Regions from separate parts of the Nocardiopsis codii genome, predicted to be linked through region 2. Evidence: predicted binding sites of a transcription regulator. Region 2 holds the regulator's gene; the other holds the start of a gene.

Region 1 (7,462 bases), on a different contig from region 2:
GGGCGGGGACACGGGCCCGGCGGCCGCCGCGGCCCTTGCCGGGGCGGGGCGCCCGACCGCCGGGCGTCAGCGGCCCGAGCTGCCGGGGCTGGCGTGCCACAGGCGCCGGACCGCCTCCGGGACCGGCCCGGGGGAGGACCGCCACGCGGCGCGCCCCTCCGGCGCCCTCGCGGGGGTCGCGGGCGGGTCCGCGCGCAGCGCCTCCGCCAGCCCGGCGGCGCCCCGCTCCTCCCAGACGCGGTGCAGGTCGGCCAGGTCGTGGGCGTGGGACGCGGTCAGGGTCGCCATCCCCGACCCGGACCTGCGCACCCTGCCGCGCACGGCCAGCAGCAGGGAGGAGAACACCGTGGCCGCGCACCTGTGCTGCACCGACGAGAAGAAGGTCAGGTCGGCCAGCCCCGTCGCGTCGTCCACGGTCGCGAAGATGATCCGCTGCCCCGACCGCACCGCCGGGGTCTGGGTGGCCACCTTCACCCCCGCCACCAGCACCTCCTCTCCCGCCGGCACCAGGTGCAGGTCCTGGGCGCGGACCAGGCGGTGGTGGACGGCCAGGAAGGCGAGGAAGTCAGCGTAGCCGTCCAGCAGGTGCCGCTCCACCTCGTATCCCAGCAGCTCCAGCTCGGCCGACACCCGCTCGTCCGCGGTGGTAGCCGGGAGCGAGCCCCGTACGGGAGCGGTGCCGTCCAGCGGCAGCGGGAGCTGCCCCCGGTCGGTCCGCGTCCTGCGGGACCGCTCCAGGGCGGACACCTGGAGGAGCAGGTCGCGGCGGTCGGGAGGCCCCGCCTCCGTGCCCGTCCCGTGCCGCCCCGGTACCGCGCCGCCGCCGTCCGGTCCGCCCTCCGCTCCCGAGCCCACCCCGCACAGGGCGTCGAAGGCGCCCACCCGCACCAGGCTGTCCAGCGCCTCACGGGACAGGTGCGCCCGGTCCGCGGCGTCCGGCAGCGACAGGAAGGGCCGCTCCGCCAGGACCCGGTCGACCTCCGCCCCCGTGATCCCCCGGACGTCGGCCAGGGACGCGCGCACGCCCCACCGGCCCTCCGGCGTCCGCTCGGCCCGCCACGAGCGCTCGGACCGGTTGACGTCCACGCCCAGGACGGGGACCCCGAAGCGGCGGGCGTCGGCGACCAGCACGCGGCGCGGGTACATTCCGGGGTCGTGGGTGAGGATGCCCGCGTAGAAGGCGGCCGGGTGGTGCCGTTTGAGCCACGCCGACTGGTAGGTGGGGAGCGCGAACGCGGCGGCGTGCGCCTTGCAGAACCCGAACGAGCCGAACGAGGCGACGATCTCCCAGGCGCGTTCCACGGTCTCCTCGTCGTGCCCGCAGTCGTAGGCCATCGAGGTGAACGCCTCCCGCACGTCGGCGAGCCCCTGCACCGTGCCGAGCCGCCGCCGCATCGCCTCGGCCCGGTCCGGTCCGCAGCTGGTCATGGCGTGCAGGAGGGCGATGATCTGCTCGTGCCAGATCACCACCCCGCCGGTCTCGGAGAGCACGTCGTCCAGGAGCGGGGTGAGCGACAGGTCCGGGGGCGCGCCGTCGCGGGCCGACAGGTAGGGGGTGACCATGTCGCTCTTGACCGGCCCGGGGCGGAACAGGGAGATGTCGGCGATCAGGTCGGCCATGCCGGTCGGGCGCAGGCGGCTGAGGAGTTCGCGCTGGCCGGGCGACTCGATCTGGAAGCAGCCCAGGGTGAGCGACGCCCCGATCATCTGGTAGGTCGCCTCGTCGCGGGGCAGGGCCTCCAGGTCGGGAGCCCGGCCGGTGGTGCGCTCCACCTCGGCCCGCGCGTGGGCCAGCGACGACTGCATGCGCACCCCGATGACGTCCAGCTTGATGAGCCCCATGGGCTCCACGTCGTTCTTGTCCAGCTGGACCATGGGGTAGCCGGCCAGGGACGGCTCCACCGGGACGCGGTCGCGCAGGGAGGCGTCGGAGACGACCAGGCCGCAGGGGTGCATGGCCACGTGCCGGGGCAGGCCGTCCAACCGCTCCGCCAGCCGGAACAGGTCCTGGGTGGCGGGGTCGTCGAGGCCCGCGCCGTCGTAGCGCCGCAGCTCGGGCAGTTCCCGGGCGGCCTCGCGGATGCGGCCCGCCCGCAGGTGGGGGAACGCCTTGGCGAGGCGGTCGACCTCCAGCGGGGGGAGGCGCAGGGCCGCGCCGACGTCCCGGAGGGCGCTGCGGGCCCGGTAGGTCTCCATCATCGACACGCACGCCGTTCCGTCCGGGTAGCCGCCGAACACCGCGTCGTAGGCCTCCAGCCTGCGGGCGGACTCCACGTCCAGGTCGATGTCGGGCAGGCCCGAGCGGCTCTGGCTGAGGAACCGCTCCATCACCAGCCCGTGGTCCAGGGGGTTGACGGCGGAGATGCCGATCAGGTGGTTGACCAGGCTGCCGGTGCCCGAACCGCGGATGGAGCAGCGGATGCCCTTGTCGCGGATACGGGCGGCGGCGTCGGCGACGGTCAGGAAGTAGGCGGACAGCCGCTTGCCCTCGATGATCTCCATCTCGTGGGACAGGCGGCGCAGGGCCCGGGGGTCGTGTCCCAGTCCGACCCGGATCAGGCCGTCCTCGCAGGCCCGCAGGAGCCGGTCGGTCGCGTGGGGCACGTCGGGCAGGTGGATGTCGTCCATGCCGAGGTCGGTGTCGGGGTCCAGGGTGCAGGACGCGGCCAGGGCCGTGGTGTGGGCGATCAGGCGCCGGGCGCGGGCGGCGTCCCCGCCGCACAGCCGCTCGGCGACGGCGAGCATCTCGGCGCCGCTCTTGAGGTACGCCTGGTCGGTGGCGGGGCCGGGGCGGGAGCCGCCCGGCGCCCACCGCCGGGCCTGGTCCAGGACGTGCGCCACCTCGGCGTCCTCCGCCACCGGGTAGCGGACGGCGTTGGTGAGTACGGCGAGCGTGCGGGTCTCGGCGGCCAGGGACAGCAGGGCGCGGGCGGTGCGCCTCTGCCCGGGGAGGTCGTGGTCCGCCACGGCGATCGCGACCTCGGCCGCGTCCTTCCAGCGGGCGAGCAGGCGTCGGGCATGGGTGGGCCGGTCCCGGGCGACGGCCTCGCCGACGTCGGACCCCGGGCCCAGGAGCACGACCACGCCCGAGGAGCCCTCGGCCATCGCGGCGTGGGGCAGGGCGGGGGAGCCGGCCGCGCCCTGGACCCGCAGTGAGCCCGTGTGGCCGGGGGCGGGGGCCGTGCGGGTGTGGGCGTGGGCGCGGGTGACGAGGCGGCACAGGGTCGCCCAGCCGAGGCGCCCCCGGGCCAGGAGGGTCACCCGGCCGCCGTCGGGGGAGGCCAGTGCCAGGTCGCAGCCCAGCACGGGGCGGATGCCCGCGCTCTGGCAGGCGCGCACGTGCTCGACCATGCCGTACACGCCGTCGCGGTCGGTGAGGGCGAGGATGCCCTGTCCCAGGTCGGCGGCGCGGGCGGCCAGGCGGTCGGGAGGACAGGTGCCGTGGTGGGTCGAGAACGAGGAGACGACCCCCAGGTGGGCGAAGTCCGTGTGCTCGCTGCCGTGCCGCATGCGCTGTCCCTCCCCGTGGTGGCGTACTGGGGCTCGGCCCAGTCCTGGTGCCGGTGGGGAAGAGGCGACACGATCGAACCTATGTTCGAATTCTAGACCATGCGAAGGGTGGTGGCACCGCCGGGCGTCCCGGCGGGGACGAAGGGGGCGCCGCGGGGGTCAGTCGCTCCCGCGGCGCTCGCGGGGGACCCCCTGGTACGACTGCCCGGCCATCTGCGTCACCCGGGTGGCCGGGACCTCGGCCACCTCCCAGCGCCACTGGTAGGGCTCCTCGCGGTACTGCTCCACCCAGGTGATCCGGGCCCGGAGCCCGGCGCGCGTCTCGACCCACGCCAGGAGGTAGGCGTACCCGCTCGCCTCTCGGGCGCGGACGAGGGGCGGCACACGGGTCAGCGGACTCGGCATGCACCCATTGTCGCAGGTGGGGTCGTGAGTGTCCGGGGTCTTCGCCCCCCATCCTCCGACCCCGGGCTGTCCAGGGGTGACGCGCGGCCCCCGGGGTGTCGGACACCGGTCCGGCCGGTGCGGCCCGGCCGCCTCCTGCGGCGGCCCCGGCGGACGGGCCGGCGGTGCGCGGTCCGGTCCGGAAGCCGGTGCCCGGGTGTGCGCCGCCCGGGCCTCGGTGTCGTAGGGGAGGCCCGGAGCGTCGGAGATCGCGCGCTCGTAGGCCGGGTTGCCGACTGACCGGCGCCTTTGTCCGGACGGTCGGGGCGACATGAAACCGCTGTGGCGCAAGTGATGTAGTGGGACGAACGGGTCGTAGGATCAAGGTCCCGGTACGGCGACGGCAGTGAGGCGGGGACCCATGGGCGGGCGGGGGCCGGGTGCGGGCACGGGGGCTCTCGCCGTGAACGACGCACCCGGGTCGGGCCGGTGCGGTGGCGTCGGAGGAAGGCCCTGACGGCGGTCGGGGCCCTGGCCGGCCTACCGGGTGAGCGAGTTCTCCAGTTCCTGCACGAGCCGGTCGAGGGAGACCGCCGCGCGGGGGAGGGCGGTGTCGGCGCTGGTCAGCATCACGACCCTCAGGAGCGAGCCCACCGGGCGCACGAGCAGCGAGCCTCCCCGCTGGAGTCGGATGACCAGGTGGTCGACCGCGCCGTACCTCGTCAGCGAACCGATGCGTTCCGCCCCGCTGAAGAGGAAGCTGCCCAGGGCCGAGAGCTGGTCGGCCTGGCGGCGGTCCGCGCCGAGGGCCAGGGTGTGGACCAGGCCGCCCTCCGTGCAGAGCACCACGTGTTCGACCCCCGGGACCTCCGCGAGGAGTGCGCTCAATGCCGGGCTGGTACTGGGAGGGGCGGTCTTGTTCATCGCGGACCTTCTGGCAGTCGGGTGGAGGCGGAACCGGGCGCACCGCGGGGAGATCGAACGCAGAACGGATATAACGCTCGGAAACCGCGAAGATACACTGTGCTCCATCTCGTTCAAAATTCAACTTCCTCGTCGGTAAAGCCGCCTACCGCGCACCCCGCCGCGACGGACCGCCGGGCGCGGAGGACCTCCGCCGAAGAGCGGGCTCCGGGGCCAGGTCACACGGGTGGGACCTGGCCCCGACCGGTGCCCGGACCGACCGCGTGCCCACGCCGCCGTCGCAGGCCGTCCCGGGAACGTCCGAACACGAGTGCGGAAGATCACGACCGCATCCGGCGCGCGACAGTGGACGATGCGACGGGAAGACCACCACACTCCGGCCGGGGAACCGCCCCGGTCGGCCACGAGACGGCGGCGGACACGCCGCCCGACAGAACGGGGACATCCATGCCCGCACCACGACGGATCCGGAGAACGGCACCCGGCGGCCTCCTGGCGGCGCTCGTCGCCGTCATCGCCGCCTCGGCCTGCGCCGGGCCGGGTGAGACCATGCCGGTCGGATCCCACACCGCGGACGAGAGCGGGTCCGCGGCCATCGAGGGCTTCCCCGAGGGCACCTTCGACTACCAGCTCGGCGCGGCCTACGAACCGCCCGCCGGGGTGGGCACGGTGGTCCGCGACTCCACGGCCGAACCCGCGCCGGACCTGTACTCGGTCTGTTACGTCAACGGTTTCCAGACCCAGCCGGGCGACCTGGAGTGGTGGCTCTCCGAGCACCCCCACCTGATCCTGCACGACGAGTCCGGCGAACCGGTCATCGACCCGAACTGGCCGGACGAGCGACTCCTGGACACCTCCACCGAGGAGAAGCGGTCCGACCTCGCCGAGATCCTCGCCGAGACCATCGCGACCTGCTCCGAGAAGGGGTTCGACGCGGTCGAGTTCGACAACCTCGACTCCGACCTGCGCTCCCAGGGCCTGCTGACACCGGACGACAACCTCGCGCTCGCCACGGAGCTGGTCTCCCTCACCCACGGGCACGGGATGGCCGCCGGACAGAAGAACGCGGCCGAGGCGACCGAACGCGGCAGGGACGAGGTCGGCTTCGACTTCGCCATGGCCGAGGACTGCGCCGTCTGGAACGAGTGCGACGCCTACACCGACGCCTACGGCGACGACGTGCTGGCGGTGGAGTACCCCGAGGCCCTGGAGGAGGCCGGGTTGACCTTCGCCGAGGCCTGCGCCTCCCCGGGCGCGCCCGACAGGATGATCCTGCGCGACCTGGACCTGGTCGGCCCGCAGGAGGAGGAGTACCTCTTCGAGGCCTGCTGACACGGGGCGGCCCCCGCCGGGTACGCCCGGCCTCGCTCCTCCCCGCCCCCGCCCCCGCCCCCGGCCGCGCCGGGGGCGGGGGCGTACGGCACCCCAGTGGAGACCGGTGACCGGGCCGCGGGCGCGGCCGGAGACCGGTGAGGCGGGCGGGCGGTCCTCACCGGGAGCATCAGGGGGCAGGGGGAGCGGCGGTGCGGTGAAGGAGGGACGGGTGAGGGAGGGACGGGAACCATGCGGGCATGGTGTCGGCCCGGACCTCGGCCCGGGGAGGGCGGCCCGCCTCAGTCCTCGAAGCCCGCTCCGTCGAACGCCGCCTCGTCCTCGCTCCCGTCGGTGACCCACCAGCGCAGCGGCGCCGACCAGTCCGCCTTCGGGACCTGGTACAGCACCAGCTCGTCGGAACCGTCGGCGTCGTGGTCCGCGCAGGCGAAGACGTGGGCGACCGGGGCGCCGCCGTCACCGGAGTCCGGGCGCACCAGCGTCGGCGCCCCGTTCGGGGCCAGGCCCGAACCCGTGTCGTCCAGCAGGTCGACGCCGTGGCCCCCGAGGCCCACCGCGAGCGTGTCGGCGCCGTCGCCGTCCAGGTCGCACCCGCCGAGAGAGCGGAAGACCCCGTAGGTCCCCTCGTCCCGGGTCAGCCGGACCGAGGAGGGCTCGGGCACGCCCGCGTCGAAGGGGCCGTGGTACACGTTCAGCCTGTCGTCCACCTCGGGGGACTCGGTCCCGTGCCCCGGTTCGTTGTTCCTGCCCCCGTCGTCGCCGACGGCCAGGTCGGTCTCGCCGTCGCCGTCGAAGTCGCCGAACACGGACATCCCCCCGGCGTGCAGTTCGGCCTCCCCCCACGCCTCGGGGTCGCCTCCCCCGGTCAGGTAGAGGGTGTTGCCGGGCTGCTCGCCGTCGTCGCCGCGCCGCACCAGCAGAGGGGTGGGAACACCCTCCGCGAGGTGGCCGGGCACCAGGTCGCCGACCCAGGCGTCGACCGTGCGGTGGCCGGTGCGCGCGGGAGTCCCGTCACGCTCGAACGGGCCGTACAGGACGGTCAGACGCGACCTCCCCTCCGACTCCTCGAACGACACCAGGTCGGCACTGCCGTCGCCGTCGAAGTCGCCGGGCGCCGGCGCCGCGCCGCTGGGGGACCACTCCCCGTCCGACCCCTCCCCGGAGGGCACGGACGCCAGGGGGACGGGGGCCGCGTCCGGGTCGGGGCCGGCGGGACCGCCCCAGAACACCGCGGCCCCGCCGACGCCCTGCCCCGAGGGCGGAGCCGTCGTCACGGGTATGTCGGAGAAGCCGTCACCGTCCAGGTCGGCGG
Region 2 (7,462 bases):
TACCGCTGGAACCAGTGGCTGTTCACGCGCTTCTTCGAGCGGGGGCTGGCCTACCGCAAGGACGGCCAGGTCAACTGGTGTCCCAAGGACCAGACGGTGCTCGCCAACGAGCAGGTCGTGCAGGGCAAATGCGAGCGCTGCGGCTCCGACATCGTCCGCCGCAGCCTCAACCAGTGGTACTTCAGGATCACCGACTACGCCCAGCGCCTGCTGGACGACATGGACCAGCTCGACGGCGGCCGCTGGCCCGACGAGATCCTGGCCATCCAGCGCAACTGGATCGGCCGCTCCACCGGTGCCGACGTCCACTTCAGCATCGAGGGCCGCGACGAGCCGGTGACCGTCTTCACCACGCGCCCGGACACGCTCTACGGCGCCACGTTCTTCGTGGTGGCGGCCGACGCCGACCTGGCGGAGGAGCTGTGCGCCCCCGAGCAGCGGGAGGCCTTCGACGCCTACCGCGCCGACGTCGCCAAGCTGTCCGACATCGAACGCCAGGCCACCGAGCGCCCCAAGACCGGTGTCTTCCTCGGCCGTCACGCCGTCAACCCGGTCAACGGCGAGCGCATGCCCGTCTGGGCCGCGGACTACGTCCTGGCCGACTACGGACACGGCGCCATCATGGCCGTGCCCGCGCACGACCAGCGCGACCTCGACTTCGCCCTGGCCTTCGACCTGCCCGTCAGGGTCGTCGTGGAGACGGGCGAGCCCGACCCCGTGGAGACCGGCGTGGCCGCGGCGGGCGAGGGCACGCTGCGCGACTCCGGTCCGCTGGACGGCCTGGGCAAGTCCGAGGCGATCGAGCGCATCATCGGGGTGCTCGCCGAGCGCGGCACCGGTGAGGGCACCGTCAACTACCGGCTGCGCGACTGGCTGCTGTCCCGCCAGCGCTACTGGGGCACGCCCATCCCGATCATCCACTGCCCCGCGTGCGGTGAGGTGGCGGTCCCCGACGACCAGCTGCCCGTCACCCTCCCCGAGCTGAAGGGCGCCGAGCTGGCGCCCAAGGGAGTGTCACCCCTGGCCTCGGCCGAGGAGTGGGTGAACGTGGACTGCCCGTCCTGCGGAGGCCCCGCCGAGCGCGACACCGACACCATGGACACCTTCGTGGACTCGTCCTGGTACTTCCTGCGCTACTGCTCGCCCCGCCTGGACACCGCCCCGTTCGACACCGAGGCCGTCAACAAGTGGGGGCCGGTCGACCACTACATCGGCGGCAAGGAGCACGCGACGCTCCACCTGATGTACGCCCGCTTCTTCACCAAGGTCCTGTACGACCTGGGCATGGTGTCCTTCACCGAGCCGTTCCGCCGCCTGACCAACCAGGGGCAGGTCATCAACCAGGGGCGGGCGATGTCCAAGTCCCTGGGCAACGGCGTCGACCTGGGCAAGGAGATCGACGCCTTCGGCGTGGACGCCGTCCGGTTGACGATGCTCTTCGCCTCCCCGCCGGAGGAGGACGTCGACTGGGCCGACGTGTCCGCCGTCGCGGCGCAGAAGTTCCTCAACCGCGCCTACCGGGTCATGAGCGAGGCGGGCGCGGCCGGCGAGCCGGGGACCGACCCCGCCGGGGGCGACACCGCGCTGCGCAGGATCACGCACCGCACCATCGACCAGATCACGAACCTGGTCGAGTCCCGGCGGTTCAACGTCGCCATCGCGCGCACCATGGAGCTGGTCTCGGCGACCCGCAAGGCCATCGACTCCGGCCCCGGCGCGGGTGACCCGGCCGTCCGCGAGGCCGCCGAGTTCGTGGCCGTCGCCCTGTCCCTCTTCGCCCCGTACGTGGCGGAGGAGGGCTGGGAGAAGCTGGGCCACGTGGGCACGGTCGCCGTCGGCCACTGGCCCGAGGCCGACCCCGCGCTGCTGGTGCAGGAGTCCGTGACCTGTGTCGTGCAGGTGCAGAGCAAGGTCCGTGACAAGCTGTCCGTGGCGCCCGACATCGACCCGGCCGACCTGGAGAAGCTGGCGCTGGCGTCGGAGCGGGCCCAGAGCTTCATCGGCGACAAGCAGATCCGCAAGGTCATCGTGCGCGCGCCGAAGCTGGTGAACATCGTCGTCGGCTGATCCGGCACCGGGACGGCGCCCGCGTCGACGCGGGCGCCGTCCCACGCGGTTGGCGTGGCGACCGACAGGGAGGCGGGTGGCCGGGTGGGTCCCCTCGTGCGTGTGGCCGTCATCGGTGCGGGCGCGGCGGTGCTGTCCGCGGTCGCGATCGGCGGCGGGCTGTGGCTGTCCGGGAACGATCCGGACGTCCCCGAGAGCGGTGACGTGCACACCGCGGCGACCGGCTGCGACGCCGTCACCGACGAACTCCTCGCGGAGCGCATGCCCGGAGCTGTCGCGGACACCCGGGAGCAGGGCCCCCTCGAGGGCGGGGACAGCCTCGTGTGCGTGTGGACCTCGGCCGGAGCCTCCGAGGGCGGTGACCGGGGAACCCTGCGGGTGGACGTGTCCGCTCTCTTCACCGACGCCACGGGGGAGGAGCCGGTGACCGGCGCCGAACGCGCGGCCGGGGCCTACACCGACCTGCTGCCCGCACGGGCGCAGCCGGTGGACCTGTCACGAGGTGAGGGCCGGGTGTGGCACGGGCAGGCGCCCGGCACCGCCGAACTCGCCTTCCACAGTGACAACCTGCTCGTACGGGTGTCCTACGCGGGGCTGGCCGGGGACGACCCGGTCGACCCCGACGACGCCGCCGAGCTGGCCGCCGAGTTCGCCGGACTGATCGGGGCCTCCCTGTGAGCGCCCAGTACCCCCAGCAGCCGTACGGTCCCGGACCCGAGGTGATGCCGTCCGCACAGCCGCAGAGCAGGGGCTGCGCGACGGCGGGCGTGGTCGCGGCCGCGCTGGTCCTGGTCGTGCTCGCCGCCGGAGCGATCTGGTACGTCGTCACCCGGGACTCCCCGGAGACGGGCGAGTACGAGTCGGCCCCCGAGTGCGCGGCCGTCGCGACGGACACCCTGGACGCGCTGGTGCCCGGACACGAACTGGAGCTGGAGGAGCCGCTCGGCGCGCCGGAGGACCCGGGCGGGTCCGGGTGGCAGTGCCGCTGGGCGACCCCGGAGGGCCCCGGGGACGCGGTGCCGGCCACGGCGACGCTGGTACTGGTGGCCGCGCCCAACCCGGGCGGGGTGACGACCGCCGCCGACAACCTGCGGGCCACCACGGAACAGCACGAGACCACCGGGCTGGACGGCGTCGGCGAGGAGGCGGTGCGCTGGACCGCCGGAGCACCGTTCACGGTCGGCTGTGTGGGGACCCGGGTCTCCAACCTGTACGTGGAGTCCTGCTACAGCGTGGCGGCCGGCTACGACGCGACCGAACCGGCCGACGAGGAGCGGATCGTCGCTGACGCCGGGGAACTCGCGCTGGCGGTGGTCGAGGCGCTTCCGGAGTCCCTCCCCGAGTGACGGGGCGGCGGCTCCGCACGCCCCCACGGCCGTCCTCCCCACGGCCTGCGCCCGTGACCGCCGGCCCGCAGCCGGGGGCGCGGTCCGCGCCGGCCCCGGGCCGCCACACAGCCGCGGGCCGCTACCAGGCGTTGCCGAGGAACTCCTCCAGAGCCGGGGAGACCCCCTCGGCGAACGGTCTGTCCGTGTCCAGGACCGCCGCACCGGGCTCGTCCTCGAAGGCCCGGAGGATGTGGTCGGTGCCGGGCAGGTCCACGCGTTCCGCACCGTCCAACCCGGTCATGAGACGGTCCACGTCCCCACGGGAGACCTGGGCGTCGTCCTCCCCCCACAGGACCAGGACCGGGGTGCCCTCGGGCAGGTCCCGTCCCAGTTCGACCGGGTCCAGGCCGTCCATGTAGGAGAGGAATTCGGCGTTCCACGGGGTGTAGACGCCGAACTGGTCGCTGTCCTGCGACGTGATGTCGCGCCCGCCCCTGATCGCGGCACGCCCGGCCCGCATGTCCGAGAGGATCCGGACGGCCTCCGACTCCCCGAGCTGGCCCGTCCCCTCGGCCAGGCGGACCTGCTCGGTGACCTGCCGGTCGAGGAGGTCCAGGTAGCGGGTGCCCGGAGGGGCGGCCAGCACCAGTGCGGGCGAGGGGTGACCGGAGCCGATGAGCCGGTGGGCGCGCAGGGCGTAGAGGGCGCCCTCGCTGTGTCCGACGACGACCACGCGCCGGGGGTCCACCTCGGGCTGCGCGAGCAGTTCCTCGTAGGCCGCCACGACCTGCCGGTCGAAGACCTCGGGATCCACGGGGGTGATCCTCCGGACGCCGCCGGGTCCGGTCTCCTCCTCGACCTGCGGGTCCGGACCGCTGCCGAACTTGTCGTAGCGCAGAGAGGCCACACCCGCGTCGGCGAGCACACGGGACAGGTTCTGATTGGTGTCGGCGTCGGGCCGCGCGGGAGCGTTGCCGTCGCGGTCGGTCGGGCCGCTGCCGGAGATGATGAGCGCACCTGGCAGCCGCTCGGAGGCGCCGTGCGGAGCGCGGAAGGACGCGGACACCTCGTGTCCGCCGCCCTCGAAGGTCAGCTCGCGCTCGACGCCGACGACCCCGGGCGCCTCGGCCCCGTCGACGTCGGCCGGAGCGCAGGCGGCGGTGGAGAGCAGGACGGCGAGGACACCGCCGACCACAGCGGCGCGCGGTCGGGCGACGGGGGAGGAGAGTGGTGTGGACACGGTTTCAGCCTAGCGGTCCCGCCGGACGGACCCCCGTCGTCCACAGGCCCCCCGGGGCGGGCGGAGGCGGTTCCCGGCCGGGGCCCAGCCCCCGGGCCCGGCGGGTTCGGGCGGGCGCCGGAGGGCACAGCACGGCGCCCCCGGTCCGTCGGGGACGGTGCCGGAGGCGCGGGCCGGGCTGTCGCCGGGGCCGGGTCAGACGCGGCGCATGACCGCGACGACCTTGCCCAGGACGGTGGCGGCGTCGCCGTTGATCGGCTCGTAGGCGTCGTTGCGGGGCATGAGCCACACGTGGCCGTCCTCCTCGCGGCGCAGGACCTTGACGGTCGCCTCGTCGTCCAGCAGGGCCGCCACGATGTCACCGTTGTTGGCGTCCTGCTGCTGGCGGACCACGACCAGGTCGCCGTCGGTGATGGCCGCGTCGATCATCGAGTCGCCGACCACGGTGAGCATGAACAGGCGGCCCTCGCCGACCAGTTGGCGCGGCAGGGCTAGCACGTCCTCCACCGACTCCTCGGCGAGGATGGGACCGCCGGCGGCGATCCGGCCGACCAGCGGAACGGCGGCGGCGCGCGAGGGGTCGATGTCCTCGGGGGTCACGGTCTGGCCGGTGGAACGGCCGGGGGAGCGCAGTTCCACGGCCCGCGGGCGGTTCTGGTCGCGGTGCAGGTAGCCCTTGCGCTGGAGGACCTTGAGCTGGTGGGCCACGCTGGAAGGGCTGGAGAGGCCGACCGCTTCTCCGATTTCCCTTATCGACGGGGGGAAGCCCCGCTCGCGCACATACCGCTGGATGCAGTTCAGGACACTCTGCTGTCGAGCGGTGAGTTTGGGGGCTTCGGGCGTGGATCCACCCGCGTTCCCCACTGCGGTGAGAACGGTGGCGGAATCTGCGGTTCCGGGATTCTCCTCCGGCACGGCCGGGCCTCCTCGGCATTCGGTTCGGTCAGGGCCTGATTGCGTGACTGGCCACCACCGGTTCGCGACCGTGCCGACCTGGGGTCCGCGTGATGGCGAAACCAGCGTGAAATCACAGTCAACATTAGACGTTGCGCACGGTGATATCAAACAAGCGTTCGAGGCCCCAGGCCATTGTCCCGTGTGTTTTCGCGGTCAATTTCCGGCCTCTACTGACGTGTGTACACGTGTTCACGTGGTGCTGTCCCCGGAATACCCGAACACGTGTCCCCCGGGGGAGGTTCCGGTGGGATGTGGGACTGGTCTCCCGAATCCCCGGCATCAGGGTGAAACCTCCTCGTGGGGAGCACTTCCGGGTGCGACAGGCCGCCGGGGGCAGCGGATGCCGAGGGCCCGCGCCGCTATTCTTGTCGTCGGCGCCGACCGCCCCCGGGGCGGACCGGCTCCCCTTCGGATCCCACCCCGTGCCGCCGCCGACCGCAGGCCTCCGCCGCCGCGTGCCCGTGTGCGGGACACGCCGGTCGCCGGGTTGCGGGGCACCCCTCACTAGGCCTAGGTTCGACCACAACATCTGGTGCTCTCATGGGATGGATTGCCCAGGAGTTGTGGTTTAGTAGAGGTACAGGGTGTCGATTCGGTGAGGGAAGCAGGTGAACCAGGATGCACTGTCCGTTCTGCCGCCATCCGGACACCAGGGTGATCGACAGCAGGTCCACGGACGACGGCGCGGCCATCAGGCGCCGCCGCTCCTGTCCCGTGTGCGAGCGCCGCTTCACCACGCAGGAGACCGTCCTGCTGATGGTCGCCAAGCGCTCCGGCGTCACCGAGCCCTTCAGCCGTACCAAGATCATCGCCGGGGTGCGCCGGGCCTGCCAGGGCCGTCCCGTCTCCGAGGACGCCCTCGCCAAGCTCGGCCAACAGGTCGAGGAGGAGATCCGCGGACGCGGCGTCGCCGAGGTGCCGGCCCATGAGATCGGCCTGGCCATCCTCGGTCCCATGCGGGACCTGGACGAGGTCGCCTACCTGCACTTCGCCAGCGTCTACCGCGGTTTCGAGAGCCTCGCCGACTTCGAGTCCGAGATCGCCAGCCTGCGTCGCGACCGCGAGTCCGAGGGCGCGGACGGGGCGCAGGCCCTCCCCGAGAGCAGCACCACCACCGGGTAGCGCCCCGCGGCCGGGAGAGGGTCGCGGGCGGGGCGCCGCCGGGGCGGTCCGGCCACCGTGGGGTACCCCTCCCGTGACCGGCCCGCCCGTTTTCCAAGGACACCGTGCACGGTTGGGCAGGCCGTGCCCATGAGGCAGGGGAGACTCCACGATGACGGAGACAGCCAGCGGACCGACGGGACGCAAGGGCAAGGGGAACCGCAAGGGGCTGAGGATCAAGCGGGTCTTCACGACCCCCGGGACCCACCCGTACGACGCCCTGGAATGGGAGCGCCGCGACGTCGTCATGACCAACTGGCGCGACGGCACGGTCAACTTCGAGCAGCGCGGCGTGGAGTTCCCCGCGTCCTGGTCCATGAACGCCACCCAGATCGTGGCGAGCAAGTACTTCCGCGGCGCCGCCGGCACCCCCGAGCGCGAGTGGAGCCTCAAGCAGCTCATCGACCGCGTCGTCGGGGTCTACACCGAGACCGGCGTCAAGCACGGCTACTTCGCCGGCGACGAGGACGCGGAGATCTTCGACCACGAGCTCAAGCACGCCCTCGCCAACCAGCTCTTCAGCTTCAACTCGCCGGTCTGGTTCAACGTCGGGACGACCTCGGCGCAGCAGGTCAGCGCGTGCTTCATCCTCTCCGTCGACGACACCATGGAGTCGATCCTCGACTGGTACAAGGAAGAGGGGATCATCTTCAAGGGCGGCTCCGGAGCGGGTGTGAACCTGTCCCGTATCCGCTCCAGCAAGGAGCTG

What was found. The regulator LexA, encoded in region 2, represses DNA repair genes until DNA is damaged. The targets are predictions, from matches to a motif close to TCGAACANNTGTTCGA.
Region 1: the regulator LexA is predicted to act here: its motif matches at 3,584-3,599, upstream of Q8791_RS08970 (DNA polymerase III subunit alpha).

What each region holds. Positions count from the first base shown of each region.
Region 1 is NZ_JAUZMY010000007.1:29,224-36,685, reverse strand. Features, by position in the region: gene Q8791_RS08970 (DNA polymerase III subunit alpha) at 67-3,510, opposite strand; gene Q8791_RS08965 (hypothetical protein) at 3,670-3,915, opposite strand; gene Q8791_RS08960 (roadblock/LC7 domain-containing protein) at 4,435-4,818, opposite strand; gene Q8791_RS08955 (endo alpha-1,4 polygalactosaminidase) at 5,368-6,150, shown strand; gene Q8791_RS08950 (VCBS repeat-containing protein) at 6,432-7,462, opposite strand, start outside.
Region 2 is NZ_JAUZMY010000004.1:76,501-83,962, forward strand. Features, by position in the region: gene leuS (leucine--tRNA ligase) at 1-2,067, shown strand, start outside; gene Q8791_RS05680 (hypothetical protein) at 2,152-2,745, shown strand; gene Q8791_RS05685 (hypothetical protein) at 2,787-3,413, shown strand; gene Q8791_RS05690 (alpha/beta hydrolase family protein) at 3,535-4,635, opposite strand; gene lexA (transcriptional repressor LexA) at 4,831-5,550, opposite strand; gene nrdR (transcriptional regulator NrdR) at 6,211-6,714, shown strand; partial or broken gene Q8791_RS05705 (vitamin B12-dependent ribonucleotide reductase) at 6,866-7,462, shown strand, end outside.